2 linked regions of the Haloactinomyces albus genome follow. The protein of the gene in region 1 binds, or shares a complex with, the protein of each later gene. Links are inferred from orthologs where the notes say so. Each region holds a gene or a part of one and is shown in the gene's direction. Other genes may lie near its edges.

Region 1 (14,096 bases):
GGACGTGACCGAATCCGTTCGGTCTTGTTCGGGAACATCGCTTTTCCGGTGTTCGGCCGTTCCGCCACGAGAGCCCCGCGCCCTTGATTCGGGCCAGGACCGGTGTTTTCCGGGCCTGCGAGTATGCGACCGGAGTGCGCTCCGGTCGCCGACCGAGCAGGGTGCCATACGAGGTGTACGGATTCCGAGTGTGAATCCATCCCGCCGGCGACGTTCGGCGGGACCGGTTTGCGTCGTGCGAGCGACACGCCCGACCGCGGGTACCGGGCACCCAGACACCTGAACAGGGGCGGACCGCGGGCTGTGTCCTGCGCCCGGCTTCCATGCGATTCCCACCCGTGAGGTGTGGGTACGCAGCGGTGTGCCGGGGCGCGTTTCGGGCACCCGCACCGCGCTAGGTACTAGCGGCACGAGACTAGAGGAACGGCAAGCCACTATGGCGGGACAAAAGATCCGCATCCGGCTCAAGGCCTACGACCACGAGGCGATCGACGCGTCCGCACGCAAGATCGTCGAGACCGTGACGCGCACCGGCGCTTCGGTCGTCGGGCCGGTGCCGCTGCCCACCGAGAAGAACGTCTACTGCGTCATCCGCTCTCCGCACAAGTACAAGGATTCGCGGGAGCACTTCGAGATGCGGACGCACAAGCGGCTCATCGACATCGTCGAACCGACGCCCAAGACGGTGGACGCACTCATGCGCATCGACCTGCCGGCAAGCGTCGACGTGAACATCCAGTGAGCGTGCGGCACTTCGGTTCATTGACAGGCGGCGGAGAGAACGAGACTCATGTCTGACAAGCAGATCAAGGGGATTCTGGGCACCAAGCTCGGCATGACCCAGGTCTTCGACGATCAGAACCGGGTGGTCCCGGTGACGGTCGTGCAGGCCGGGCCGAACGTGGTCACCCAGGTCCGCACTCAGGACAACGACGGCTATTCGGCCGTGCAGCTGGCGTTCGGCGCCATCGACCCGCGCAAGGTGAACAAGCCGCGCAGTGGTCAGTTCGCGAAGGCCGGTGTCACGCCGCGCCGCCACATCGTCGAGCTGCGCACCTCGGATGCCGACTCCTACGAGCTCGGCCAGGAACTCACCGCCGAGCTCTTCGAGTCGGGTGCGCTGGTCGACGTGGTCGGTACGAGCAAGGGCAAGGGTTTCGCGGGCACCATCAAGCGCCACGGTTTCTCCCGGCAGGGCATGAGCCACGGTACGCAAGCAGTGCACCGCAAGCCCGGCTCGATCGGTGGGTGCGCCACACCGGGCCATGTGTTCAAGGGCATGAAGATGCCCGGTCGGATGGGCAACAACCGCGTGACCACCCAGAACCTCAAGGTGCACCAGGTCGAGAACGACTCCGGCCTGTTGCTGATCAAGGGCGCCGTTCCGGGCCCCAAGGGCGGTCTGGTGCTGGTCAAGAGCGCTGTGAAGGGTGGTGCGTGATGGCAGCCACGCTCGATGTCCGTACCCCGGACGGCAGTACGGACGGCCATGTCGAACTGCCTGCCGAGCTTTTCGACGCGAAGGCGAACATTCCGCTGATGCACCAGGTCGTGGTGGCCCAGTTGGCCGCCGCGCGTCAGGGCACGCACGCAACCAAGACTCGCGGTGCTGTCGCAGGCGGAAGCAAGAAGCCGTACCGGCAGAAGGGCACCGGTAACGCCCGGCAGGGCTCGACCCGCGCCCCGCAGTTCGTCGGCGGTGGCACGGTGCACGGTCCGGCTCCGCGGGACTACTCGCAGCGGACCCCGAAGAAGATGAAGGCGGCGGCGCTGCGCGGAGCCCTGTCGGACCGTGCCCGGGCCGAGCAGCTCCACGTGGTGACCGAGGTGGTGACCGGCGAGCAGCCGTCCACCAAGGCGGCCAAGGCCACACTGCGTGCGCTGACCGATGCCAAGCGCGTCCTGGTGGTGCTCAACCGCACCGAGGAGCGTGCCTGGCTGAGCCTGCGCAACCTGCCGAACGTGCACATCATCGACCCCGGCCAGTTGAACACCTACGACGTGCTCGTCAACGACGACATCGTGTTCAGCAAGGAGGCGTTCGAGCGCTTCATCGCCGGCCCGTCGAAGGGTCGTTCGGCCAAGGCCGTCGCGACCTCCGGTGAGGCTGAGGAGGCAGACCAGTGATCCCCGACCCGCGAGACATCATCATCGCGCCGGTGATTTCCGAGAAGAGCTACGGGCTGCTTTCGGAGAACCAGTACACGTTCCTGGTCCGTCCCGGCACGAACAAGACCGAGATCAAGATCGCGATCGAGAAGATCTTCGGCGTACAGGTCACCAACGTCAACACGATCAATCGTCAGGGCAAGCGCAAGCGCACCCGCACCGGGTACGGCAAGCGCAAGGACACCAAGCGGGCGATCGTCACGCTGTCCGCCGAGAGCAAGCCGATCGAGATCTTCGGTGGTATGGCGGCCTGAGCCGGGCGCAGGCGAAAAGCCGATGGAAGACTAGGACTGCGTAGAGATGGGCATTCGCAAGCACAAGCCGACGACGGCGGGCCGTCGCGGTTCCAGCGGGTCGGACTTCTCCGAGGTCACCCGCTCACATCCGGAGAAGTCGCTGGTTCGGCCGCTGCACGGCCACGGCGGCCGGAACGCGCACGGCAGGATCACCACGCGGCACCAGGGTGGCGGCCACAAGCGGGCCTACCGCGTGATCGACTTCCGCCGTAACGACAAGGACGGTGTGCCCGCCAAGGTCGCGCACATCGAGTACGACCCGAACCGCAGTGCACGGATCGCACTGCTGCACTACCTCGACGGGGAGAAGCGCTACATCATCGCACCGGACAAGGTCCGGCAGGGTGATCGCGTGGAGAGCGGCGTCCGTGCCGACATCAAGCCGGGCAACAACCTCCCGATGCGCAACATCCCCACCGGCACGGTGGTGCACGCGATCGAGTTGCGTCCGGGCGGCGGCGCGAAGATCGCGCGCTCGGCCGGTGCCCGGGTCCAGCTGGTGGCCAAGGACGGTCCGAACGCCCAGTTGCGGATGCCTTCGGGTGAGATCCGCAATGTGGACGTGCGCTGCCGGGCCACGGTTGGTGAGGTCGGAAACTCCGAGCACTCCAACATCAGCTGGGGCAAGGCGGGCCGGATGCGCTGGAAGGGCAAGCGCCCGACCGTGCGCGGTGTCGTGATGAACCCGATCGACCACCCCCACGGTGGTGGTGAGGGCAGGACCTCCGGTGGGCGTCATCCGGTCAACCCGAAGGGTAAGCCCGAGGGCCGGAGCCGCCGTAGCAAGCCCAGTGACAAGCTCATCGTTCGTCGCCGGCGCACCGGTAAGAAGAAGCGCTGAGCAGGGAGGTAAGAGCACATGCCACGCAGCCTGAAGAAGGGTCCGTTCGTGGACGACCACCTGCTCAAGAAGGTGGACGCGCTGAACGAGGCGAACAAGAAGTCGGTGATCAAGACCTGGTCGCGCCGGTCGACGGTCATCCCGGACATGCTCAACCACACCATCGCCGTGCACGACGGCCGCAAGCACGTGCCGGTGTTCATCAGCGAGAACATGGTCGGGCACAAGCTCGGCGAGTTTGCCCCGACCCGCACCTTCAAGGGTCACGTGAAGGACGACCGGAAGTCGCGCCGCCGGTGAGCGGGTCTGTGACACGAACGAGCCGGGCCATGCGGGAAGAGATTCCCGCAGCCCGGGGCAAAGGGGTAGCAGGATGACAGCCCGTACCGACGACAGTGCCGCGGAGGAATCGCCGCGTGCAGTGGCGCGGGCCCGCTACGTCCGCGTGGCGCCGATGAAGGCGCGTCGCGTGGTCGAGCTCATCAAGGGCCGTAGCGCCAGCGAAGCCCTGGACGTGCTCAAGTTCGCGCCGCAGACCGCGAGCGGTCCGGTGTCGAAGGTGCTCGCCAGTGCGATGGCCAATGCGGAGAACAACCGCTCGCTCGACCCGGAGACCCTGTGGGTGCACCGGGCCTACGTGGACGAGGGTCCGACGCTGAAGCGCTTCCGGCCGCGCGCGCAGGGTCGCGCGTACCGGATTCGCAAGCGGACCAGTCACATCACGGTCGAGGTCGAGTCGCGCCAGCCCAAATCGGCAGGCAAGTCTCGCAAGAGCAGTAGCCAGAAGGGGAGTGCCCGGTAGTGGGTCAGAAGATCAACCCGCACGGCTTCCGGCTCGGCATCACCACGGACTGGAAGTCGCGCTGGTACGCCGACAAGCAGTATTCGGAGTACGTCGCGGAAGACGTCAAGATCCGCAAGCGGCTCTCTCGCGGGATGGAGCGCGCAGGCATCTCCAAGGTGGAGATCGAGCGCACCCGCGAGCGAGTCCGGGTGGATATTCACACCGCCCGGCCGGGCATCGTGATCGGTCGGCGTGGTGCCGAGGCGGATCGCCTGCGCGGTTCACTGGAGAAGCTGACCGGCAAGCAGGTCCAGCTCAACATTCTCGAGGTCAAGAACTCGGAGACGGACGCCCAGCTCGTGGCCCAGGGCATCGCGGAGCAGCTTTCCAACCGCGTGTCCTTCCGGCGTGCGATGCGCAAGGGCATGCAGTCGGCCATGCGGTCGCAGCAGGTCAAGGGTATCCGTGTCCAGTGCGGTGGCCGTCTCGGCGGTGCCGAGATGTCCCGCTCGGAGTTCTACCGCGAGGGCCAGGTGCCGCTGCACACGCTGCGTGCGGACATGGACTACGGCTTCTTCGAGGCCCGGACCACCTTCGGCCGGATCGGTGTGAAGGTCTGGATCTACAAGGGTGAGCTGGTCGGCGGCCTGAAGCAGAAGCAGCAGGAGTCCGAGGTTCGCGCGCCGCGCGGCGAAGGTGGCGGCGGTGGTCAGCGCGAGGGTGGCCGAGGTGGTCGCTCGGAGCGCGGTGGCCGGCGCCGTTCGGGTGCCTCCGGTACCACGGCGACGGGGACCGAGGCCGGTCGTGCCGCAGGCAAGTCCGGCAAGGGTGCCAAGTCCGCGGAGAGCGCCGGTGGCTCGGCCGAGAGCTCGCAGCAGGAGCAGACCGCCGGTGATGCGGCCGTCGGCAATGCTCCGGCTGTCAGCGAGCCCCACGCTGATGAGAAGACGGAGGGCTGAGACGTGCTCGTCCCACGCAAGGTCAGGTGGCGCAAGGCCCACGCACCGAAGCGCAAGGGCTTCGCCAAGGGCGGCACCCAGATCAACTTCGGTGAATACGGCATTCAGGCCCTCGAGCAGGGCTATGTGACGAACCGGCAGATCGAGTCGGCTCGTATCGCGATCACCCGGCATGTGAAACGTGGCGGCAAGGTGTGGATCAACATCTTCCCGGATCGTCCGCTGACGAAGAAGCCCGCCGAAACCCGCATGGGTTCCGGTAAGGGTTCGCCGGAGTACTGGGTCGCCAACGTCAAGCCGGGCCGGGTCATGTTCGAGTTGAACTACCCGAACCAGAAGATCGCGCTCGAGGCGTTGACGCGTGCGGTCCACAAGCTCCCGATGAAGTGCAAGATCGTGTCCCGCGAGGGTGGTGACTTCTGATGAGCGCGGGTGTCACCGCTTCCGAGCTCCGGGAGTTGAACAACGAGGAGCTCGTGTCACGTCTGAAGGAGTCGAAGGAGGAGTTGTTCAACCTCCGATTCCAGATGGCGACCGGACAGCTGGAGAACAACCGCCGGTTGCGCGTCGTGCGCAAGGACATCGCCCGGCTTTACACCATCATGCGCGAGCGTGAGCTGGGCCTGACGGTGTCCCCTGACGGCGCCGAGGAGGGCGCGGCATGAGCGAAACAGTTGCTGAGGGCTCTGTCACAGAAGGACAGGGCGAGAACCGGAACTACCGCAAGGTCCGGGAGGGTTACGTCGTCTCGTCCAAGATGGACAAGACGATCGTGGTTTCCCTGCAGGACCGCAAGAAGCACGCGCTGTACGGCAAGATCATGCGGCAGACCACCAAGGTCAAGGCGCACGACGAGGCCAATACCGCGGGTGTTGGTGACCGGGTACTGCTGATGGAGACCCGGCCGCTGTCGGCGACGAAGCGCTGGCGGCTGGTCGAGGTCGTGGAGAAGGCCAAGTAATGCGGACCACCTGCGGAGCGGTCCTCCGCAGGTGGCCACATTTGGCATCCGACCTCCCGGAAGTAGTGCTGGGAGGTGTGGAGACGCAAGTCTCCACACGGCCGCGCACGTCAGGTCGGAAATCTGGCGTGCCAGAGTGTTCTTCGCGCGAGAAAGCGCGAAAACTTAGGGTCAGGAGTCGACGTGATCCAGCAGGAGTCGCGACTGCGTGTCGCCGACAACACCGGGGCCAAGGAGATCCTCACGATCCGGGTACTCGGTGGTTCCGGTCGGCGTTACGCAGGTGTCGGTGACATCGTGACGGCGACGGTGAAGGAAGCCATCCCCGCCGCAGGTGTCAAGAGGGGCGATGTGGTCAAGGCCGTCATCGTCCGGCAGAAGAAGGAGAAGCGTCGTCCGGACGGTTCCTACATCCGGTTCGACGAGAATGCCGCGGTGCTGATCAAGCCCGGTGGCGATCCGCGAGGGACCCGCATCTTCGGGCCCGTCGGCCGCGAGCTGCGTGACAGGAAGTTCATGAAGATCATCTCGCTCGCGCCGGAGGTGCTGTGATGAAGGTGAAAAAGGGCGACACGGTCGTCGTGATCTCCGGTAAGGACAAGGGCGCCAGGGGCAAGGTCATCCAGGCCTTCCCGCAGCGGGACCGCGTCCTGGTCGAGGGTGTCAATCGGATCAAGAAGCACACGAAGGTCTCGCGGACCGAGCGTGGTGCGCAGTCCGGTGGCATCGTGACGCAGGAGGCGCCGATCCACGTCAGCAATGTGATGGTGGCGGACTCGGACGGCAAGCCCACCCGTATCGGCTATCGCACGGGCGAGGACGGCAAGAAGGTGCGTATTTCTCGCCGCAACGGTAAGGACATCTGAACTCATGACCACTGCTGAGAAGATCGTCCCCCGGCTGAAGACCCGCTACCGTGACGAGGTCATTCCGGCCCTCAACGAGGAGTTCTCCTACTCCAATCCGATGTTGGTGCCCGGTGTGACCAAGGTCGTGGTCAACATGGGTGTGGGCGATGCCGCGCGGGACAGCAAACTGATCGAGGGCGCCGTTCGCGACCTGGCGACCATCACCGGTCAGAAGCCCGAGGTTCGCAAGGCTCGCAAGTCCATCGCTCAATTCAAGGTGCGCGAGGGGATGCCGATCGGCGCCCGCGTGACCCTGCGTGGCGACCGGATGTGGGAGTTCCTCGATCGCCTGGTGAGCATTTCGCTGCCGCGCATCCGGGATTTCCGGGGATTGTCGCCGAACCAGTTCGACGGCAACGGCAACTACACGTTCGGCCTCAACGAGCAGTCGATGTTCCACGAGATCAACCAGGATGCGATCGATCGCCCGCGTGGCATGGACATCACCGTCGTGACCACGGCCGCCACCAACGCGGAGGGCAGGGTGCTGTTGCGGCATCTGGGCTTCCCGTTCAAGGAGCAGTGACCGTGGCCACCGCTGAGGATCGAAGCAAGGAGAACTGAGCCGATGGCCAAAAAGGCACTGATCAACAAGGCCGCGCGCAAGCCGAAGTTCCGGGTTCGCAGCTACACCCGTTGCCAGCGTTGCGGACGCCCGCGCTCGGTGCTCCGCAAGTTCGGGCTGTGCCGGATCTGCTTCCGCGAGATGGCCCATGCCGGTGAGCTTCCGGGCGTGAGCAAGTCCTCGTGGTGAAGCCTCATCCGACGAGTTCTGCCTGGTGACAGGTAGTCTCGGGGGAGTTCACCGGGACAAGCCCCGCGCTGGTACGCGAACAAGCTTGATACGCGGACACGCCGATGTACGAGCAGTCCGCGAACAATCCGGCTCGCCTGCGGGCGGGCAATGACCCCGACTTCGTTCAGGCCAGGGTCCAGACCTCACGTGTGGCCGTGTTTCGGCACGGCGTCGTCGGGACCCACCGGAACCGGACGAGAAAGGTTGACAAGGTCACCATGACGATGACCGATCCGATCGCAGACATGTTGACGCGTCTGCGGAACGGGAGTCGCGCCTACCACGACGAGATCGTGATGCCGCACTCCAAGCTCAAGGCGAATATTGCCGACATCCTGCAGCGCGAGGGCTACGTTTCCGGTTCGTGGACGCAGGCAGGCGAGAAGGGCAAGAACCTGGTCGTCGAGCTCAAGTACGGCCCGAACCGCGAGAAGAGCATGACCGGCCTGCGCCGGGTGTCCAAGCCGGGCCTGCGCGTGTACGCCAAGTCCACGAACCTGCCGAAGGTGCTCGGCGGACTGGGTATCGCGATCATTTCGACGTCGGGCGGTCTGCTGACCGACAAGCAGGCCATGAAGAAGGGCGTGGGCGGGGAAGTTCTCGCCTACGTCTGGTGAAGAAGGAGGAACGGTTATGTCGCGCATCGGAGTGTTGCCGATCACCGTGCCCTCCGGCGTCGAGGTGACGATCGACGGCCAGATGGTCACGGCCAAGGGCCCGAAGGGCACTCTGCAGCAGCAAATCACCGAGCCCATCACGGTCGAGCGGGACTCGGACGGAACCATCCAGGTTCAGCGCCCCGACGACGAGCGCCGGAGCCGCGCACTGCACGGACTGTCGCGCAGCCTGGTGAACAACATGGTGGTCGGCGTCAGCCAGGGCTACCAGCGGGATCTCGAAATCCAGGGCGTCGGTTACCGGGTGCAGCTCAAGGGGGCCAATCTCGAGTTCGCTCTCGGCTACAGCCACCCGGTTGTGATGGAGCCGCCGCAGGGTATCGAGTTCGCCACGGACGGCCCCTCGAAACTGTCGGTCAAGGGTATCGACAAGCAGCAGGTCGGCGAGGTTGCCGCCAAGATCCGCAAGCTGCGCCGTCCCGACCCGTACAAGGGCAAGGGTGTGCGCTACGCGGGCGAGAAGATCCGCACCAAGGTCGGGAAGACGGGTAAGTGACCATGAGCGAGACCACCACAGGTACGAAGCGCAAGCCGGTGGGCAAGGGCATCGCGACCGTGCGTCGTCAAGCCCGTGCCAACCGTCAGACCCGGATTCGCAAGAAGATCAGCGGCACCCCCGAGCGGCCGCGGCTTGCCGTCTCGCGGTCCTCGCGACACATTGTTGCGCAGATCATCGACGACACGGTCGGCCACACGCTGGCGGCGGCCTCCACCCTGGAGGCGGAGTTCCGCACGTTCGAGGGCAACAAGACGAACAAGGCCACTCGGGTCGGAGAGCTCGTTGCCGCTCGCGCCAAGGACGCAGGGATCGCCCGGATCGTGTTCGATCGAGGCGGCAATGCCTACCACGGGCGGGTGGCCGCGCTGGCCGATGCCGCTCGTGAGGGCGGTCTGGAGTTCTGACAAGTGCGCAACGACGAGACCATCGCAGCCAAGATCGTGGCAGCCAGTAATGGAAGGGACGCCTGATGCCTGGACGCACTCGGCGTGACGGCGGTTCGGAATCCGGCGGCAAAGACCGCAAGGACCGTCGCGACGGTGGCCGTGGCGGGGCGGCCCAAGAGAAGACCCCGCAGTTCGAACGTGTCGTGACCATCAACCGTGTTGCCAAGGTCGTCAAGGGTGGCCGGCGGTTCAGCTTCACCGCGCTGGTCGTCTGCGGTGACGGCGACGGCATGGTCGGTGTCGGTTACGGCAAGGCCAAGGAAGTGCCCTCGGCGATCGCCAAGGGTGTGGAGGAGGCGAAGAAGAACTTCTTCCGCGTTCCTCGGCTCGCCGGATCGATCCCCCACCCGGTGCAGGGTGAGGATGCCGCCGGTGTCGTGCTGCTCCGTCCGGCCAGTCCCGGTACCGGTGTTATCGCCGGTGGCCCGGTGCGTGCCGTTCTGGAGTGCGCGGGCATCCACGATGTGCTGAGCAAGTCGCTGGGCAGCGACAACGCGCTCAACATCGTGCAGGCCACGGTCTCGGCTCTGAAGCAGTTGCAGCGTCCCGAAGAGGTCGCGGCGCGTCGCGGACTGCCGCTGGAGGATGTCGCTCCGGCTCGTGTGCTGCGTCAGCGCGCAGGGCAGGAGGTGTGAGCTGAGATGAGCCAGTTGAAGATCACGCAGGTGCGCGGCCTGGCCGGCGCCCAGCACCATCAGAAGGCCAGCATGCGCTCGTTGGGTCTGCGCAGGATCCACCAGTCGGTCGTGCGGCCGGATGACCCGAACGTGCGCGGCATGGTCAATTCCGTGCACCACCTGGTGACGGTCGAGGAGGTCGAGTAGGCATGGTCATCAAGATCCACGACCTGCAGCCGGCTCCGGGGTCCAAGCGCGACAAGATCCGTGTCGGTCGCGGCGAGGCCTCGAAGGGCAAGACAGCCGGCCGCGGTACCAAGGGAACGAGGGCGCGGAAGACGGTCTCGCCCCGCTTCGAGGGCGGGCAGATGCCGTTGCAGATGCGGTTGCCGAAGCTGCGCGGCTTCAAAAACCGCAACCGTGTCGAGTACCAGGGCATCAATGTCGGCAAGCTGGTGCAGGCCTTTCCGCAGGGCGGTTCGGTCGGCATCGAGGAGCTGATCGGTGCCGGGTTCGTCAAGAAGGGCGAACTGGTCAAGATTCTCGGTGACGGTGATCCGGAGGGCGTCAAGCTCGACGTGACTGCGGACGCGTTCACCGGCAGCGCCCGGGAGAAGATCACCGCTGCGGGCGGGAGCGTGACCCGACGGGGACGCTGAACAGGGCTTTCGACGGATTGCCCGTGCACGACGGGGCCGCTCGACGATTCGGTCGAGCGGCCCCGTTCGTGTAGCACCCGTCGTGATGTCCCGATGGGCGTGTCGGTCGCCGCATCGGGTGGATATTTTTACCGGTTTTCGCGATCGTGCCGGGTCGAGTGGGCATGTTCGCCTGGCTCGGGGGAGAGTCGCTGCGTACGGACGTGCGGTACGAACGGGTACGTTCGGGTGGCTACGTCGACTCGGTACGGTTGCTGTTAGAGTCCAGGCGGCAGTCCGTGCCGAACGGTGCTGCGACAGCAACGCCAGTTATGCCGACTGCCTCAGTTGGCAATCGAACCCGGCCATGTGGCCGGCTTGCGCACAGGAGGTCTGCGTGCTCGGCGCCTTCCGCTCGGCTCTGGTGACGCCGGACCTGCGCCGCAAGATTCTGTTCACGCTGGGCATCATCGTGCTGTATCGGCTCGGTGCCATGCTCCCGTCGCCGGGGGTGTCGTACCCGAATGTTCAGCAATGCGTGGAACAGACCCGGGACAACAGCGAGAGCATCTACTCGCTGCTGAATTTGTTCAGCGGTGGTGCACTGCTGCAGCTCTCGGTGTTGTCGCTGGGCATTATGCCGTACATCACGGCGAGCATCATCGTTCAACTGTTGCAGGTGGTCATTCCCCGCTTCGAACAGTTGAAGAAGGAGGGCCAGTCCGGGCAGGCCACGCTGACCCAGTACACCCGGTACCTGACGGTCGCGCTCGCGCTCCTGCAGGCGACCGGTATCACCGCTCTCGCCGTGCGCGGACAGCTCTTCCCCGGCTGCACCACCGAGGTCATTCCGGACAACTCGGTGCTGAACCTGTTGGTCATCGTGGTGACGATGACGGCAGGTGCCGCCCTGCTGATGTGGATGGGTGAGCTGATCACCGAGCGGGGGATCGGCAACGGCATGTCGCTGCTGATCTTCACGTCCATCGCGGCCCGGATTCCCTCGCAGGGTGCCAGCATTCTGAGCGGGCAGGGTGGACTCGTCTTCGCCGTCGTCTGCGTATTCGGCCTCGCCATCGTCACCAGCGTCGTGTTCGTCGAACAGGCACAGCGCCGGATCCCCGTGCAGTACGCCAAGCGCATGATCGGCCGCCGGATGTACGGGGGTACCTCCACCTATCTGCCACTGAAGGTCAACCAGGCCGGAATCATCCCGGTGATCTTCGCTTCCTCCCTGCTCTACCTGCCGCAACTGCTGGGGCAGCTCTCCGGTGGGCAGAACACCTGGTGGGCGCGGTTCATCCAGACCTACATCGTTGATCCGTCGAGCTGGGTGCACATCCTGCTGTACATGGCGATGATCATCTTCTTCGCCTACTTCTACGTTTCGATCACGTTCAATCCCGAGGAGCGTGCGGACGAGATGAAGAAGTTCGGCGGGTTCATTCCCGGTATCCGCCCCGGTCGCCCGACGGCCGAATACCTCAGCTTCGTGCTGTCCAGGATCACCCTGCCGGGTGCGCTGTACCTCGGCATCATCGCCGTGCTACCGAGCTTCTTCCTCGGTCTGACCGGCAGCGGACAGGGCGGCATGCAGAGCTTCATGTTCGGTGGCACAGCGGTGTTGATCATGGTCAACGTAGGATTGGACACTGTCAAGCAGGTCGAGAGTCAGCTCACGCAGCGAAACTATGAGGGCTTCCTCCGGTAGTCTCGGGGAAATTCCGGGCAATGGCGCCCGTGCCCCGTCCGGTGCTGTGGCTTGTTGCCCACGCTCCCACGAAGTGGATGGGGGTTACGTTCACCGGAACATCGGCTACGGTGCCGCCCACCTCGTGTCCTGAGTGCGGGATTTCCGCACGGGGACATTCGCAGCGTGTTGTGGCTGGGGATGTGCGATGACAGGTGAGCTTGAAGCGCTCGAACAACGGTGGTGCAAGACCACCAGACGGATTCGGAGGCAGACCCTTGGTGCGATTGGTTCTCGTCGGCCCGCCCGGTGCGGGCAAGGGCACCCAAGCGGCCGTGCTGAGTGAGCAGCTCGCGGTCCCACACATTTCCACCGGTGACCTGTTCCGGGCGAACATCGACAACGAGACCCCCTTGGGGCAGGAAGCGAAGAGCTACCTCGACGCGGGCGAACTCGTGCCGGACAAGGTCACCAACGAGATGGTGCGCCAGCGGCTGTCCGAGTCCGATGCCCGTGCGGGTTTCCTGCTCGACGGCTTCCCGCGCACGACCCCGCAGGCCGACGTTCTCGGCGAGATTCTCGCCGAGAACGGTATGGAGCTGACAGCGGTGATGCAGTTCGACGTGCCACAGGAGGAGCTGGTGCGCCGAATGCTGGACCGAGGGCGTTCGGACGACACCGAGGAGGTCATCCGACGCAGGCTGTCGGTGTACGAATCGGAGACCGCGCCGTTGCTGGAGTACTACCGCGACAAGGTCATCACCATCAACGCGCTCGGCTCGGTCGACGAGATCACTTCACGCGCGCTGGAATCCCTGCGCAAGTGAGTCCGACGGGAAGGTAGTGGAGTGCTGCGGCGAGGTAAGGGCATCGAGCTCAAGACCACCGGTGAAATCGAGGCGATGCGTGCGTCGGGCCTGCTTGTCGCGCGTGCGCTCGCCGAGGTCACCGCGCACGCCAAGCCCGGTGTGAGCACCGGTGAACTCGATGCTGTCGCCGAGCAGGTGATCCGGGATGCGGGGGCGATCCCGTCTTTCAAGGGCTACCACGGTTTCCCGGCGTCGATTTGCACCTCGGTCAACGAGAAGGTGGTGCACGGTATCCCGTCGGAACAGGAGATCCTGGGCGACGGCGACATGGTCTCGGTGGATTGCGGGGCGATCCTGGACGGCTGGCACGGAGACTCCGCCGTGACCCTGCCGATCGGTGAGGTCGGCCCCCGCGAACTGGCCCTGTCCGAGGCGACCAAGCACGCCATGTGGGCGGGTGCGGCCCAGGTCCGTGCGGGCAACCGTCTGACCGACATCTCGCATGCGGTGGAAACCGCGGCACGGGAGTCGATGGACACCGATGGGGTGGACTACGGGCTCATCGCGGAGTACGGCGGGCACGGTATCGGCACCAGGATGCACATGGAGCCGTTCCTGCCGAATCTCGGCAAGCCCGGTAAGGGACCGAAGCTCAAGGTCGGGATGGCTCTCGCGGTGGAGCCGATGCTGACTCTCGGTTCGGCGGAGACAGCGGAGCTCGATGACGACTGGACGGTCGTGACCGTGGACGGCTCCTGCGCCGCGCACTGGGAGCACACGGTGGCCATCACCGAGGACGGCCCCTGGGTGCTCACCGCCGCCGAGGAGTGAGAGCACGCCGGATCGGCTTGTGTGGCGGTGCGGGGTTGAGGTTTTCCCGGAAACTTCAACCCCCCGGTGCAGGGGCGTGCAATTTTGTCGAAAACCGACACGGCCAGCCCTGTTATCCCAGTGGGCGGCGACAGATGTAGTGCATGATCGGCGGGAGATTTCGCCATGTCGTGTG
Region 2 (14,625 bases), 1.3 Mb from region 1 along the record:
CAGACCGCGGAACGACTCGCCGACGGCAACCTGGACGAACGGATGCGGGTGATCGGCGAGGACGATATGGCCCGGCTCGGTGACTCGTTCAACGAGATGGCCGACAGCCTCAAGCATCAGATCCAGCAGCTCGAGGAGTTCGGCCAGTTGCAGCGCCGGTTCACCTCCGACGTCTCGCACGAGTTGCGCACTCCGTTGACAACGGTGCGGATGGCCGCCGACGTGCTGCACGCTTCTCGGGAGGAGTTCCCGGAAGGACTGGCACGGTCGGCCCAGCTTCTCGTCGACGAACTGGACCGGTTCGAGGCATTGCTGAACGACCTGCTGGAGATTTCCCGGCTCGACGCGGGGGTGGCCGATCTCAGCACCGAGCCGTTGGACATCCCGACGGTCGCGCGGCGCGCCGTCGAATCGGTGCGCCCGATCGCCGAGACCAGCGGTATCGACCTGCGTGCCAACTTCCCGTCGGAGGAGATCGGCATCGTTGCCGACCCGGTGCGGGTCGAGCGGATCGTGCGCAACCTCGTGGCGAACGCGATCGACCACGCCGAGGGACGGCCCGTCGATGTCGTGTTCGATGCCGATGATGACGCCATCGCGATCACCGTGCGCGACTACGGTGTGGGCCTGCGGCCCGGTGAGGCGGAACTGGTGTTCACGCGTTTCTGGCGTGCCGACCCTTCCCGTGACCGCAAGACCGGGGGCACCGGCCTCGGGCTTTCGATCAGCGCCGAGGATGCCCGCTTGCACGGCGGCTGGCTGGATGCCTGGGGCGAGCCGGGGCAGGGCTCCTGCTTCCGACTCACGTTGCCCCGGCACGTCGACGGTGACTTCGCGGACAGCCCGCTGCCCCTGCCCAGCGCTCGCACCATCGCCGCCCCCGACGCATTGCTGGCCACACCGGCAGAACTCCCGGCGGCAGAGGCACTGCCGGAGGAGGATGCCGATACCGAAAGGCCCGATCACGGCCCGGCAAGGTTGTCGGAACGAGGAGCGTGGGAGGAGACGAGATGAGAGTGGGCTCCCGGCGCAGACGGCTGATCGCACTACTGGCGGCCGTGCTGGTTCCGCTGGCCGGCTGCGCCTCGATCCCGACGCGCTCCGATCCGGAGGTCATCAAGCGGGTCGACGAGGACTCCGCCAACACCGGGGTCTCCGCACTCCCCGATGATCTCAGTCCGCTGGAGTTGGTGCGTCACTTCGTCAACGTCGCCGCGCCCGCCAACGACTATGCAGCGACCCGAATGCACTTCACCGAAGCCGCGCGGCAGGCCTGGAAGGCTCCGTCGGAGCTGCTGATCGTCGATGACGTGGACACCGTTCCGTTGCCGGAACCATCCGGTGCGCCGGATGGGGTGCAGCGAGTGGGCCTGCGGGTCAGCAAGGTCGGGCGGTTGAAAACCGATCACTCCTTCGTGCCGAAGCAGGGCGTGTACAAGGCCGATTTCCGAGTCGAACGACAGGCGAACGGCGAGTGGCGGATCGCGAACCCACCGGATGAACTTCTGGTCAGTCGGGGATCTTTCAGCGACAACTACATGACCGCACCGGTCTACTTTCTCGATCACGAGCGCGGCGGTGTGATCCCGGATCTGCGCTACGTGGTGAGCCAGCCGGCCAGCACTCTGCCCACGCGCGTCGTCGAATTCCTGCTGGCGGGTCCCTCGAAGGGCTTCCGCGGCGCGATGGGAACGGCGCTGCCACCGGATGTGGACACCAAGACGAACGTGAGCGAAGCAGGCGACGGTGCGCTGGTGGTCAACTTCAGCGAACTGGGGGACCTGGCCGAGCGGACCAAGCGGCTGATCGCGGCGCAGGTGGTGCTGTCCCTGCAGGGGGTCAGCAACGCGCGGGTGCGACTGCTGGAGGAGGGCACGCCGTTGCTGCCCGGGGAGGGCGCGTTGCGGCCCGCCGATGTCGCCACCTACAAGGCGGACAACAGCGTGCGAGCCGATGTGGCCCCCCTCGCCGTGGTGAACGAGCGACTCATCAAGCTCACTCAGCAGGCTCCCGCGGTTCCCGGCCCCGCCGGTTCCGGTGTGTACGAGGTGATCACGGCCGGGAGGTCGGCGGACGGTTCGAAGCTCGCCACGGTGGTGCGCACCCCCGACGGAAAGGTCGAGATGCGGATCGGGGACTACGGCAAGGCGCTCGCCGCCACCGGAGTGACCGGCAGCTTCATGAGCAGGCCGACGTGGCGCACCAACTCGGAGGTGTGGACCGTTGTCGACGGGCGCAAGGTCGTGCGCATGGTCGGCAACGGTGACGGGACCTGGACGGCACGCACGGTCGACACGAAGCAGTTTCCCGACAAACCCATTACGGATCTACGCCTGTCCCGGGGCGGCACCAGGGTCGCAGCGGTGGTCGGCGGCCGAATCATGGTCGCCGGTGTGCTCGACCGGGGAAGCAAAACCACGCTGAGCTCGCCCACCGCGCTCTCCGGTGGTCCTGCGGAAGCGACCATCAGGGGCATCGGGTGGGTGAGCAACGATTCGCTCGTGGCCATCACCGACAGCAGTTCGGTCCCGGTCGTCGAGGTGACGGTCAACGGACTCACGTGGGATCCCTATGCTTCGGCGAACCTCGTTCAGCCACTCAAGGCCGTGACCGTCGGACCTGGTCAGAAGGTGGTCGTAGCCGATAGCAGCGGACTGTGGCAGGTCGGCGACCAGGGGGATCTGTGGCAGTTGATGCCGGGTCGATTCGGTAGCGGGGCTCTTCCGTTCTACCCGGGATAGTCCTTTTGTGGCCCGCGTGCGCTTGTGGCTTGCGCGTGCTTGGAACAAGCCTGCGGAGATGCTCGCTTGCCGACACGCGCGAGCTCGGCGGTGACCTGCGCGGCAGGTGGGCCGTTCGCGCGCATGCTCGCGGACATGGATGTGATCGGACGCGGGCGGACTGTTCGGCACTCGATCGCGGCACTTGTCGATCTGTTGCTGCCACTGTGCTGTGCGGGATGCGGCGCCGCCGGAAGCGGATGGTGTACGCATTGCCACGGCGAGCTTCGCGGATTGCGGAGGGTGGAGCGGCCGCTGCTCGGGCCGGACCCGCCCGCCTATGCGCTCGGACGATACCGGGGTGCGGCCAGGAGCGCGGTACTCGCCTACAAGGAGTCGGGGCGTCGGGACCTGGCAGTGCCCTTCGGGCACTGTATGGCCGCGGCCCTCGACACCATGGCTTCGGAACTCGGTGCCGGGGAGAGTTCCGTGATGGCGTTCCGGCTGGTTCCGGCGCCATCACGGGTATCGATGTCCCGGCGACGTGGGGGCGCACACATGACGCGGATCGGTCGTTGGGCGGCATCGGCGCTCACCGCGGCCGGACGACCGGTTGCGGTGGCCGACTGCCTGGCCCTGAGTCGGGGGACCCGGGATTCGGTAGGTCTCGGTTCCGCTGAACGAGTTCGGAATCTGTCGGGCCGAGTGTTGCTCCGAACGAGGCGGCTTCCCCCATCGTGTACACCGGTCGTGCTACTCGACGATGTCATCACCACGGGGGCGACCGCTGTGAGTTGCGTGCGGGCGCTGGAATCAGCGGGTGTTCGGGTGGCCGCCGTGCTCGCCCTGACCGCCACGGCTCGTTAGTGCGTCGACGATCGATGTGGCCGTGCCGCCGCACTCCCCGGTCGGCGTCCTTTTCGGCCTGCTCACACGGGGTCCGGGTTCGCAGCGGGAGGAACTTGGAACTTGTGGCATAAGCCATCCGTTATCCGGGTATGAGCAGGACGTACCGCGGAGAGGGAACGCACACTTCCGCACGGTGCTCGCCGAGTCCTCCGGCGCAAGAGGGGAGTGATTACGCTGAGTGTTCCCTTGACGTCGCCCGACTCGGGGGCTGTCGCAAACCTCACCAGCGGACTAACGTCGCTCATGTTCGGGCACATCCGGGCTGCTGAAAGGAGTGCAAGCCAGGTCTCCGGTGCCGGAAGCAAGCCGACAAGTGTTCTCTCCGGCGCCACCGTGACCGCCTCTCACGGAAGCACGCTTAGCAACGGAGGTCGTGAATGGACATCGTCGTCAAGGGCCGCAACGTCGAGGTGCCCACCCACTACCGGGAGCATGTCGGCGAAAAGCTGACCCGGCTTGATCGGTACGACAAGAAGAGCATGCGGGCCGATGTGGAGCTGATCCACGAACGCAACCCACGTCAGGCCAAGAATTGCCAGCGGGTCGAGATCACCTTGAAGGGCCGGGGACCGGCCGTCCGCGCCGAAGCCTGCGCAGCCGACTTCTACGCCGCTCTGGATTCCGCCACGAACAAGCTGGAGACCCGACTGAGTCGCAAGCACGACCGCAGAAAGGTCCACCACGGAAGGCACAGCCCGCGATCCGTGGCAGAGGCGACGGCCGCGATGGCGGATCGTCCCGTGGTGATGGCCAACGGTGCCGAATCCGGGCCGTCCGGAGAACCGCATATGCGAACGGTCCTGCTCGAGGAGCCCGAGCAGGAGACGCCCCGGGGCGAGGTGGCCGCGCAGGAGACGACCCCGCAGGAGACGACCGAGCCCATCGATCGTGATGTCGAGGTTCCCGGCCAGCGCTGGAGTGGCGACGAGAACGAACCCGGACGAATCGTGCGGGAGAAAGAGCACACGGCCAAACCGATGACCGTTGACCAGGCCCTCTACGAAATGGAGCTGGTCGGTCACGATTTCTACCTCTTCGCCGACGCGGACAGCGGCATGGCCAGTGTCGTGTACCGGCGCAGGGGATTCGATTACGGAGTGATCCGATTGGCAGCCTGAATGACGGAGGCAAAACTGCGCCAACAGTGACTCGCGATGCTGTCCCCCGCGTACCGTGGTGCGCGGGGGACAGCATCGTCGGCCGATGTCCGACCGGAGGGCGGCGGTGTTCGTCCGATCACTCACTCGGGGCTGTCCGGGTGGGTGCAGGAATGGCCTCCGACCTCCTGGTCGTTGCACAACGCGGACGTCCCTTCGGATGTGGCGTTCGAGTGAACGGCCGGGTCGGAAGCAGGTTCTAATAAGATGGCGAAAAGCGTCCGTGACGGGCGCGTCACGATCAGCTAGTGAGGTCGACCGGATGGTCCTGTCCCGACTGCTTCGCGCCGGCGAGGGCAAGATGCTCAAGCGTCTGCGTGCCATCGCGGCGCACATCAACAAGCTCGAAGACGACACGGTCGCGCTGTCCGATGCCGAGCTGCGGGCCAAGACCGACGAGTTCAAGCGCAGGCACGGAGAGGGCGAGTCCCTCGACGATCTTCTGCCGGAAGCCTTCGCCGTCGCCAGGGAAGGTGCCAGGCGCACGCTCGGCCAGCGCCATTTCGACGTGCAGCTCATGGGGGGTGCGGCACTGCATCTCGGGCAGATCGCCGAGATGAAAACCGGTGAAGGCAAGACCCTGACTTGCGTGCTGCCCGGTTACCTCAACGCGATCGCGGGCAAGGGCGTACACGTCATCACGGTCAACGACTACCTCGCCAAGCGCGATGCCGACTGGATGGGTCGCGTGCACCGCTTCCTCGGTCTCGAAGTGGGGGCGATCACGGCCGATATGACCCCGGACCAGCGCCGGGACGCCTATCTGGCCGACATCACCTACGGCACGAACAACGAGTTCGGGTTCGACTACCTGCGCGACAACATGGCCTGGAGCCTGACCGAGTGCGTGCAGCGCGGGCACTTCTTCTCGATCGTCGACGAGGTCGACTCGATCCTCATCGACGAGGCTCGTACGCCGCTGATCATCTCCGGCCCGGCCGACCAGTCGTCGCGCTGGTACCAGGAGTTCGCCCGGCTTGCGCCGATGCTCAAGCGCGACGAGCACTACGAGGTCGACGAGCGCAAACGCACTGTCGGCGTCACCGAAGAGGGCGTGGAGGTCATCGAGGACCAGTTGGGGATCGAGAATCTCTACGAGGCGGCCAACACGCCCCTGGTCGGCTACCTCAACAACGCGATCAAGGCCAAGGAGCTGTACCGGCGGGACAAGGACTACATCGTCCGCAACGGCGAGGTCGCCATCGTCGACGAGTTCACCGGCCGCGTCCTGCACGGCCGCCGCTACAACGAGGGTATGCACCAGGCCATCGAGGCCAAGGAAGGTGTGGAGATCCAGGCGGAGAACCAGACGCTGGCCACGATCACGCTGCAGAACTACTTTCGCCTCTACGACAAGCTCGCCGGTATGACCGGTACCGCTCAGACGGAAGCCGCCGAGTTTCAGGCCACCTACAAGCTCGGCGTGGTGACCATTCCCACGAACGAGCCGATGATCCGTGCGGATCAGCCGGACCTGGTCTACAAGAGCGAAGAGGCGAAGTTCGCCGCCGTCGCCGAGGACATCGCCGAAAAGTACCAGCACGGCCAGCCCGTGCTGGTGGGTACCACCAGTGTCGATCGCTCGGAGTACTTGGCGAAGTTGCTGACCAAGCAAGGCGTGCCACACAACGTGCTCAACGCCAAGCACCACGAGTCGGAAGCCGGGATCATCGCCGAGGCCGGGCGTAAGGGTGCGGTCACGGTCGCCACCAATATGGCCGGCCGCGGTACCGACGTCGTGCTCGGTGGCAATGTCGACCACCTCGCCGATGCCGAACTGCGCAGGCGCGGCCTGGATCCGGTGGACAACCGTGAGCAGTACGAGGCGGAATGGCCCTCCGTGGTCGACAAGATCAAGGACCAGGTCGAGGCCGAGGCCGAGGAGGTCAGGCAGGTCGGCGGTCTCTACGTGCTCGGTACCGAGCGGCACGAGTCACGGCGCATCGACAATCAGCTGCGCGGTCGTTCGGGCAGGCAGGGTGACCCCGGTGAGTCGCGGTTCTACCTCTCGCTCGGCGATGAACTGATGCGCCGGTTCAATGCCGCGATGGTCGAGACGGCCATGACCCGTCTCAAGGTGCCGGATGAAGTTCCGATCGAGCACAAGATGGTGACCAGGGCGATCCGCAGCGCGCAGACTCAGGTCGAACAGCAGAACATGGAGGTTCGCAAGAACGTCCTGAAGTACGACGAGGTACTCAATCAGCAGCGGTCGGTGATCTACACCGAACGTCGCCGGGTGCTCGAGGGCGAGGATCTTCGTGAGCAGGTCAAGCACATGCTCGACGATGTGATCGGTGCGTATGTCAAGGGTGCGACCGCCGAGGGGTACTCCGAGGACTGGGATCTCGAGAAGTTGTGGTCGGCACTCAAGACTCTCTACCCGGTGTCGATCGACTGGGAAGACCTTGCCGAGGATGAGGAGGATCTCTCCGATAAGCGGCTGCGCGAGGCGATAGTCGCCGACGCCGAAGCCGCTTACGACCGCAGGGAGGCCGAGGTCGACGGCAAGGTCGGCGATGGTGCGACGCGTGAGCTGGAGCGCCGAGTGGTGCTCAGCGTGCTCGACCGCAAGTGGCGTGAGCACCTTTATGAGATGGATTACCTCAAGGAGGGCATCGGGCTCCGGGCCATGGCGCAGCGTGACCCGCTGATCGAGTATCGGCGCGAGGGATTCGACATGTTCCACGCCATGCTGGAGTCGCTGAAGGAGGAGTCCGTCGGGCTCCTGTTCAACGTCCAGGTGGAGGCAGCCGAACCCGAACCGGCGCCGGAAGAGCCGTCGGTGCCGGTCTCGGTGAGCCGCGCCGACGGAAACGGGCAGGCAACCGACGGACGGTCATCGGCTGGGCAGCCACAGTCGAAATCGACCCGCTCCCGCGGTTCCAGGAGCTCGGCGGGGCCTGCCCTGAGCCAGCTCGGCGGTCTCTCGGCGGACTCCGAGCAACCACCGACGGCCTTGCGCGGTAAGGGCTTGGGGCAACCGGAGAACCAGCGTCTGAACTACTCCGGCCCTGCTGAAAGCGGCGGTGTACAGACCAGCAATGGCTCCGGCAACGGTTCGGAAAATGGCTCCGGCGACGGCGCGGACTCGGCCGGCGGCACCCGACGTGAGCGGCGGGCAGCCGCGCGTGCCGAGGCGAAGAAGAACAAGAAGCGCTGAGCGACAGCCGAGCGACACAAGCCGCTGTTTATGGGGCGGTGCTCAAACGAACGCCAGCATGGTGCAGGACCACTGGGTGCTCTGGCGCTCCAATCGTATGGTCAGGGCCCGTACACGCCGGGTATCGGCGATGACCGCGCAGGCTTCGACCGTGCGTGCGCTGGTCAGGCACGCGTGCACGGACCGCAGGTGATAGACCGGGTCGGCTGTGGACCTACCTCGGACCATTGCCGCGAGGAAGCCGGCGACGGGAGCGGAAACCCAGTGCCGGATCTGGTGCAGCGGCCTTCGCCCCGCGAGTACGTCGAGGAGCCGTCCGACCGTACGGCTTGCGAGGGCGGAGGCCGTACGGTCACCCGGACCGCAGGTCACCGACGATTCGGGCGGCTCGGCCATCGCAGGCCTACTCGGGCACGTGACGGTCCGTGTGATGTGCTCGGTGTCTGTCCGGATCCGAGTGGCCTGGGACATGGGGGTTCCTCCTGTCGATGACGTCTCATGGGCAAGAGGAAGTGGGCGGCTGAATCCGGTCAGTCGAGCGCGATACTCACCTGATCGTGTCAGCTGGAAGTCCTGCGGCGAGTCTGTTCGTCGGGGGTGGCGGCTCGAACCTTCCCGTGGCGGCCCTGCCGGTTCTCGGCAGAACTGCACGCCCCTGTGCCCGGGGAGGAGTGAAGCTTCAGGGAGAACTTCAACCCCACCAAGGCCAACCGGACAGGCCGTAGTCTCGTCCGTGTGGAGCTCAACGGTTTGGTGTTGGATTACGGCGGCGTCATGACCGACCCCGGCGAGGCGATCGATCCTGGTGGGGAGTTCCCCATGGCTTCCGTGGTACGCAGGGCGCGCCACGCCGGTATTCGTACGGCGCTGCTGTCCAATGCCGACACCGGACCGGAGTGGCCGGATCGGTCCGAGTTGTTCGATGTGATCGTGCTCTCCGGTGTGGTGGGTATGGCGAAGCCGGATGTCGAGATCTATCGGCTGACTGCTCGGAAGCTGGGTGTCGCGCCGTACACCTGTGTGTTCGTCGATGATCTCCGCAGCAATGTCTCGGGGGCGGTGGCTACCGGGATGGTCGGCGTGCACCACTCCTCGATCTCGGCGACCATCGCCGAACTGGAAATCCTCTTTCCTGTGTTGGCGCGGTGTTAATGGGGGGTTGTGCTGGTGTTTTGTGGGTTGTGGGGGGTGGGTTGTGGGGGGTGGGTTCGGGGATGTGTAGAGTTTTCGTTGTCAGCACGGAACGAGCCGGTGTGAGTCGGGTCGGGTGTTGGTGGCCGGTTGCTTCCTGGGTTTTTGGGTGGTTTCGGGTGTTTGTTACGGTGAATGGCGGTCCGGCGGGATTGGTTTCCGGTTTGGTTGGGCTGTTTCAGCGGAGCAAGGTTAATATGCGGTGAGCGTGTTGTTGCGGTGCTGGGTTTCCGGTGTGGGAATGTGGCGTGGTGAGAGCTCGGTGGGCCGGTTCGGGTGACCCCCCTTTGGGTGGGTTGCTGGTGGGTTTGCTAGGGTTTTCGGTGCAGCAAGCGGTTATTGCGGGCCTGCCGTGTGGTGGGTGTGTTCTTTGAGAACTCAACAGTGTGCCGATGGTTTTGTGTTTGATGCGGACCGTTTTTTCGGTTTTGTTTTTTTGGGGCATGCCCTGTTGTGGGGTGTGTTTCTGCTGGGGTTGTTGAATGATCCTTTGTTGGAGAGTTTGATCCTGGCTCAGGACGAACGCTGGCGGCGTGCTTAACACATGCAAGTCGAACGCTGAAGCTCTTGTTCGCAGGGGTGGATGAGTGGCGGACGGGTGAGTAACACGTGGGCAATCTGCCCTGTACTTGGGGATAAGCCTTGGAAACGGGGTCTAATACCGGATAGGACATGTCATCGCATGGTGGTGTGTGGAAAGCTCCGGCGGTACGGGATGAGCCCGCGGCCTATCAGCTGGATGGTGCGGTAACGGCGTACCATGGCGACGACGGGTAGCCGGCCTGAGAGGGTGACCGGCCACACTGGGACTGAGATACGGCCCAGACTCCTACGGGAGGCTGCAGTGGGGAATCTTGCGCAATGGGCGAAAGCCTGACGCAGCAACGCCGCGTGGGGGAGGACGGCCTTCGGGTTGTAAACCTCTTTCGGTCCCGACGAAGGTGACGGTAGGGGCAGAAGAAGCGCCGGCTAACTACGTGCCAGCAGCCGCGGTAATACGTAGGGCGCAAGCGTTGTCCGGATTTATTGGGCGTAAAGAGCTCGTAGGCGGTTTGTCGCGTCGGCCGTGAAAACCTGTTGCTTAACGGCAGGCGTGCGGTCGATACGGGCAGACTTGAGTTCGGTAGGGGAGACTGGAATTCCTGGTGTAGCGGTGAAATGCGCAGATATCAGGAGGAACACCGGTGGCGAAGGCGGGTCTCTGGGCCGATACTGACGCTGAGGAGCGAAAGCGTGGGGAGCGAACAGGATTAGATACCCTGGTAGTCCACGCCGTAAACGTTGGGCGCTAGGTGTGGGGACTGTTTCCACGGTGTCCGTGCCGTAGCTAACGCATTAAGCGCCCCGCCTGGGGAGTACGGCCGCAAGGCTAAAACTCAAAGGAATTGACGGGGGCCCGCACAAGCGGCGGAGCATGTGGATTAATTCGATGCAACGCGAAGAACCTTACCTGGGTTTGACATGCCTGGATCGCTCTGGAGACAGGGTTTCCCTTTTTGGGGCCGGTGCACAGGTGGTGCATGGCTGTCGTCAGCTCGTGTCGTGAGATGTTGGGTTAAGTCCCGCAACGAGCGCAACCCTTGTCCTGTGTTGCCAGCAATGCGGTTGGGGACTCGCGGGAGACTGCCGGGGTCAACTCGGAGGAAGGTGGGGATGACGTCAAGTCATCATGCCCCTTATGCCCAGGGCTTCACACATGCTACAATGGCCGGTACAGAGGGTGGCCAACCCGTGAGGGGCAGCGAATCTCTTAAAGCCGGTCTCAGTTCGGATCGGGGTCTGCAACTCGACCCTGTGAAGTCGGAGTCGCTAGTAATCGCAGATCAGCAGTGCTGCGGTGAATACGTTCCCGGGCCTTGTACACACCGCCCGTCACGTCACGAAAGTCGGTAACGCCCGAAGCTCATGGCCCAACCGGTTTGCCGGGGGGAGTGGTCGAAGGTGGGACCGGCGATTGGGACGAAGTCGTAACAAGGTAGCCGTACCGGAAGGTGCGGCTGGATCACCTCCTTTCTAAGGAGCACTGGTACTCGCACATGCCGGCGTGTCCTGTCCCGGTGTGGGCAGGGTGGTGGCCGGGTGTGGGTGCTGCCTGGTGGGTGTGCCCGGATGTGGTGCGCACCGGGTGGTGCTGTCCGAGAGTGTGGAAACGTCGAACATGGAATGCTGCTGGGGCCTGGGTGGTCTCGGTGTCGGTGCACTGTTGGGTTCTGAGGGAACATGCCGCTGGTGCTGCCCCTGGTTGGGGTGGTGGTGGGTGTGTTGCCGTGGTGGTTGTTGTTTGAGAACTGTATAGTGGATGCGAGCATCTTGATACTTGGTGTGTAAGTGTGTAAGGGCGCACGGTGGATGCCTCGGCATCAGGAGCCGATGAAGGACGTGGGAGGCTGCGATAAGCCTCGGGGAGCTGTCAACCGAGCTGTGATCCGAGGGTGTCCGAATGGGGAAACCCGGCCGGAGTGATGTCCGGTCACCGCTGTCTGAATGTATAGGGCAGTGGGAGGGAACGCGGGAAAGTGAAACATCTCAGTACCCGCAGGAAGAGAAAGCAATAGCGATTCCCCGAGTAGTGGCGAGCGAAACGGGATGTGTGGCTAAACCGGGTGCGTGGCAAGCCGGCAGGCGTTGCGTGCTCGGGGTTGTTGGGAGCATCTGGTTGGGGCTGCCGCCTCAGCGGGGAGTGTATGCATGGCCAGCTGAATGCGTTGGAATGCGCAGGCGTAGTGGGTGAGACCCCCGTCGGTGAAAGTGGTGCGTGCTCCCGGGTGTGATCCCGAGTAGCACGGGGTCCGTGGATTCCCGTGTGAATCGGCCAGGACCACCTGGTAAGCCTGAATACTCCTGGTGACCGATAGCGGAGAGTACCGTGAGGGAATGGTGAAAAGTACCCCGAGAGGGGAGTGAAAGAGTCCCTGAAACCGTGTGCCTATAATCCGTCAGAGCCGTTCGCGGTGATGGCGTGCCTTTTGAAGAATGAGCCTGCGAGTTAGTGGTGCGTGGCGAGGTTAACCCGTGGTGGGGAAGCCGGAGCGAAAGCGAGTCCGAACAGGGCGTGGTAGTCGCGTGCTCTAGACCCGAAACCGAGTGATCTACCCATGGCCAGGGTGAAGCCCGGGTAATACCGGGTGGAGGCCCGAACCCACCAGGGTTGAAAACCTGGGGGATGAGCTGTGGGTAGGGGTGAAAGGCCAATCAAACTCGGAGATAGCTGGTTCTCCCCGAAATGCATTGAGGTGCAGCGTCGTGTGTTTCGTCGTGCAGGTAGAGCTACTGGATGGTGGAGGGCCCTGTGTGGGGTACTGACGTCAACCAAACTCCGAATGGCATGGCGTGGATAGCGCGGCAGTGAGTCGGCGGGGGAAAAGCTCCGTCGTCGAGAGGGAAACAGCCCAGAACACCGGCTAAGGCCCCCAAGTGTGTGCTTAGTGGGGAAGGATGTGGGACTGCCCGGACAACCAGGAGGTTGGCTTAGAAGCAGCCATCCTTGAAAGAGTGCGTAATAGCTCACTGGTCGAGTGGTCCTGCGCCGAAAATGTAGCGGGGCTCAAGCACACCGCCGAAGCCGTGTCGCCGTGACTGTGTCATGGTGGGTAGGGGAGCATCGTGTGGACGGTGAAGCGGCGGCGTAAGCCAGTCGTGGAGACCATGCGAGAGAGAATGCGGGCATGAGTAGTGCAAGCAGAGTGAGAATCTCTGCCGCCGGATGACCAAGGGTTCCTGGGCAAGGCTGATCCGCCCAGGGTGAGTCGGAGCCTAAGGCGAGGCCGACAGGCGTAGCCGATGGATAACGGGTTGATATTCCCGTACCCGCCGACGCGCGTCCCATACCGGTGTCGGTGTTCTCGGTGCTATCGGTGCCGGCCTGTTCCGCTGTGCGGGACGGTGTCCGGTGCTCATGGTGGCGAGGCCCGGCGGTCCGGTCAGTGATGGGGTGACGCAGCAGGGTAGCCCATCCCGGGCGATGGTAGTCCCGGGGTAACGGTGTAGGGCGGTGCACAGGCAAATCCGTGCACCGGTGCCTGAGACCGGAGGCCGAGCCCGTGTGGCGAAGTGGGTGATCCCGTACTGCCGAGAAAAGCCTCTAGCGAGTGCGTGGGTGGTCCGTACCCCAAACCAACACAGGTGGTCAGGTAGAGCATACCGAGGCGAGCGAGCGAACCGTGGTCAAGGAACTCGGCAAAATGTCCCCGTAACTTCGGGAGAAGGGGAGCCATGGCCGGTGTAGGAGCGTTGCCTCCGAAGCTGGTGGTGGCCGCAGAGAGTGGGCCCGAGCGACTGTTTACTAAAAACACAGGTCCGTGCGAAGTCGTAAGACGAGGTATACGGACTGACGCCTGCCCGGTGCCGGAACGTTAACAGGACTCGTTAGTGGGTGCGCCCGCGAAGCGGAGAATGGAAGCGCCGGTAAACGGCGGTGGTAACTATAACCATCCTAAGGTAGCGAAATTCCTTGTCGGGTAAGTTCCGACCTGCACGAATGGCGTAACGACTTGGGCGCTGTCTCGACCACGGACTCGACGAAATTGCAATACGAGTAAAGATGCTCGTTACGCGCGGCAGGACGGAAAGACCCCGGGACCTTTACTGTAGCTTGGTATTGGTGTCTGGTTCGGCTTGTGTAGGATAGGTGGGAGACTGGGAAGCTCACACGCCAGTGTGGGTGGAGTCGCTGTTGAAATACCACTCTGGTCGTTGCGGGCGTCTAACCTCGATCCGTGATCCGGATCAGGGACAGTGCCTGGTGGGCAGTTTAACTGGGGCGGTTGCCTCCCAAAGGGTAACGGAGGCGCCCAACGGTCCCCTCAGCCTGGTTGGAAACCAGGTGGCGAGTGCAAGGGCACAAGGGGGCTTGACTGTGAGACCGACGGGTCGAGCAGGTGCGAAAGCAGGGCCTAGTGATCCGGCACTGGCTGGTGGAAGCGGTGTCGCTCAACGGATAAAAGGTACCCCGGGGATAACAGGCTGATCCTGCCCAAGAGTCCATATCGACGGCATGGTTTGGCACCTCGATGTCGGCTCGTCGCATCCTGGGGCTGTAGTCGGTCCCAAGGGTTGGGCTGTTCGCCCATTAAAGCGGCACGCGAGCTGGGTTTAGAACGTCGTGAGACAGTTCGGTCCCTATCCGCCGCGCGCGTTCGGAGACTTGCGAGATGCTGTCCCCAGTACGAGAGGACCGGGACGGACGAACCTCTGGTGTGCCAGTTGTTCCGCCAGGAGCACGGCTGGTTGGCTACGTTCGGCACGGATAACCGCTGAAAGCATCTAAGCGGGAAGCCGTCCTCCAGATGAGGTCTCCCCCCGGCATGACCGGTTAAGGCCCCCACCAGACGAGTGGGTTGATAGGCCGGAGGTGGAAGCCTGGCAACAGGTGCAGCCGACCGGTACTAATCGGCCGAGTGACTTACCCACCCAGGGTGCGCATCCACTATACGGATCTGAAACAACAACCACCCCCATAAACTCCACACACTGGCCATGGGCTAGA

The links.
Region 2: the proteins of secY (region 1) and secA are in contact, whole or in part, in a crystal structure (PDB 3DIN), measured with the Thermotoga maritima proteins. The link is inferred for Haloactinomyces albus from one-to-one orthologs. Residues at the interface, in WP_004081795.1 of Thermotoga maritima: Glu108, Gly109, Glu110, Glu111, Ala236, Glu237, Arg238, Arg239, Ile240, Thr241, Ile242, Gln243, Tyr244, Ala245, Arg246, Arg247, Val248, Thr249, Gly250, Arg251, Arg252, Val253, Tyr254, Gly256, Ala257, Ser258, Thr259, Tyr260, Leu261, Pro262; in WP_004082002.1 of Thermotoga maritima: Glu261, Ala262, Arg263, Lys300, Ala301, Arg302, Thr303, Ile304, Ile305, Leu323, Tyr324, Asp325, Pro326, Val329, Ser330, Tyr333, Ile336, Lys340, Phe345, Val349, Glu363, Phe364, Tyr374, Ser375, Gly376, Gly377, Glu393, Ile395, Thr482, Ser483.

The regions. Positions count from the first base shown.
Region 1 is NZ_JAVDXW010000001.1:2,801,455-2,815,550, forward strand. Bases 10,183-13,145 are described here. They hold secY (preprotein translocase subunit SecY), read left to right. Parts: upstream 10,183-10,988; coding sequence 10,989-12,302; downstream 12,303-13,145. Other genes in these bases: rplO (50S ribosomal protein L15), read left to right, coding at 10,183-10,612; JOF55_RS13335 (adenylate kinase), read left to right, coding at 12,560-13,108; map (type I methionyl aminopeptidase), read left to right, coding at 13,130-13,145. In the rest of the region: rpsJ (30S ribosomal protein S10), read left to right, coding at 437-742; rplC (50S ribosomal protein L3), read left to right, coding at 791-1,441; rplD (50S ribosomal protein L4), read left to right, coding at 1,441-2,127; rplW (50S ribosomal protein L23), read left to right, coding at 2,124-2,423; rplB (50S ribosomal protein L2), read left to right, coding at 2,470-3,306; rpsS (30S ribosomal protein S19), read left to right, coding at 3,325-3,606; rplV (50S ribosomal protein L22), read left to right, coding at 3,680-4,108; rpsC (30S ribosomal protein S3), read left to right, coding at 4,108-5,049; rplP (50S ribosomal protein L16), read left to right, coding at 5,053-5,472; rpmC (50S ribosomal protein L29), read left to right, coding at 5,472-5,714; rpsQ (30S ribosomal protein S17), read left to right, coding at 5,711-6,010; rplN (50S ribosomal protein L14), read left to right, coding at 6,194-6,562; rplX (50S ribosomal protein L24), read left to right, coding at 6,562-6,876; rplE (50S ribosomal protein L5), read left to right, coding at 6,881-7,444; JOF55_RS13295 (type Z 30S ribosomal protein S14), read left to right, coding at 7,487-7,672; rpsH (30S ribosomal protein S8), read left to right, coding at 7,933-8,331; and 7 more genes. UniProt on the Escherichia coli protein: The central subunit of the protein translocation channel SecYEG. Consists of two halves formed by TMs 1-5 and 6-10.
Region 2 is NZ_JAVDXW010000001.1:1,545,691-1,560,315, reverse strand. Bases 4,658-8,149 are described here. They hold secA (preprotein translocase subunit SecA), read left to right. Parts: upstream 4,658-5,048; coding sequence 5,049-7,949; downstream 7,950-8,149. Other genes in these bases: JOF55_RS07250 (Rv3235 family protein), read right to left, coding at 7,992-8,149; hpf (ribosome hibernation-promoting factor, HPF/YfiA family), read left to right, coding at 4,658-4,747. Also shown: MtrAB system histidine kinase MtrB, read left to right, coding at 1-1,014; JOF55_RS07270 (LpqB family beta-propeller domain-containing protein), read left to right, coding at 1,011-2,741; JOF55_RS07265 (ComF family protein), read left to right, coding at 2,808-3,587; more of hpf, read left to right, coding at 4,007-4,657; more of JOF55_RS07250, read right to left, coding at 8,150-8,345; JOF55_RS07245 (HAD-IA family hydrolase), read left to right, coding at 8,685-9,101. UniProt on the Escherichia coli protein: Required for protein export, interacts with the SecYEG preprotein conducting channel.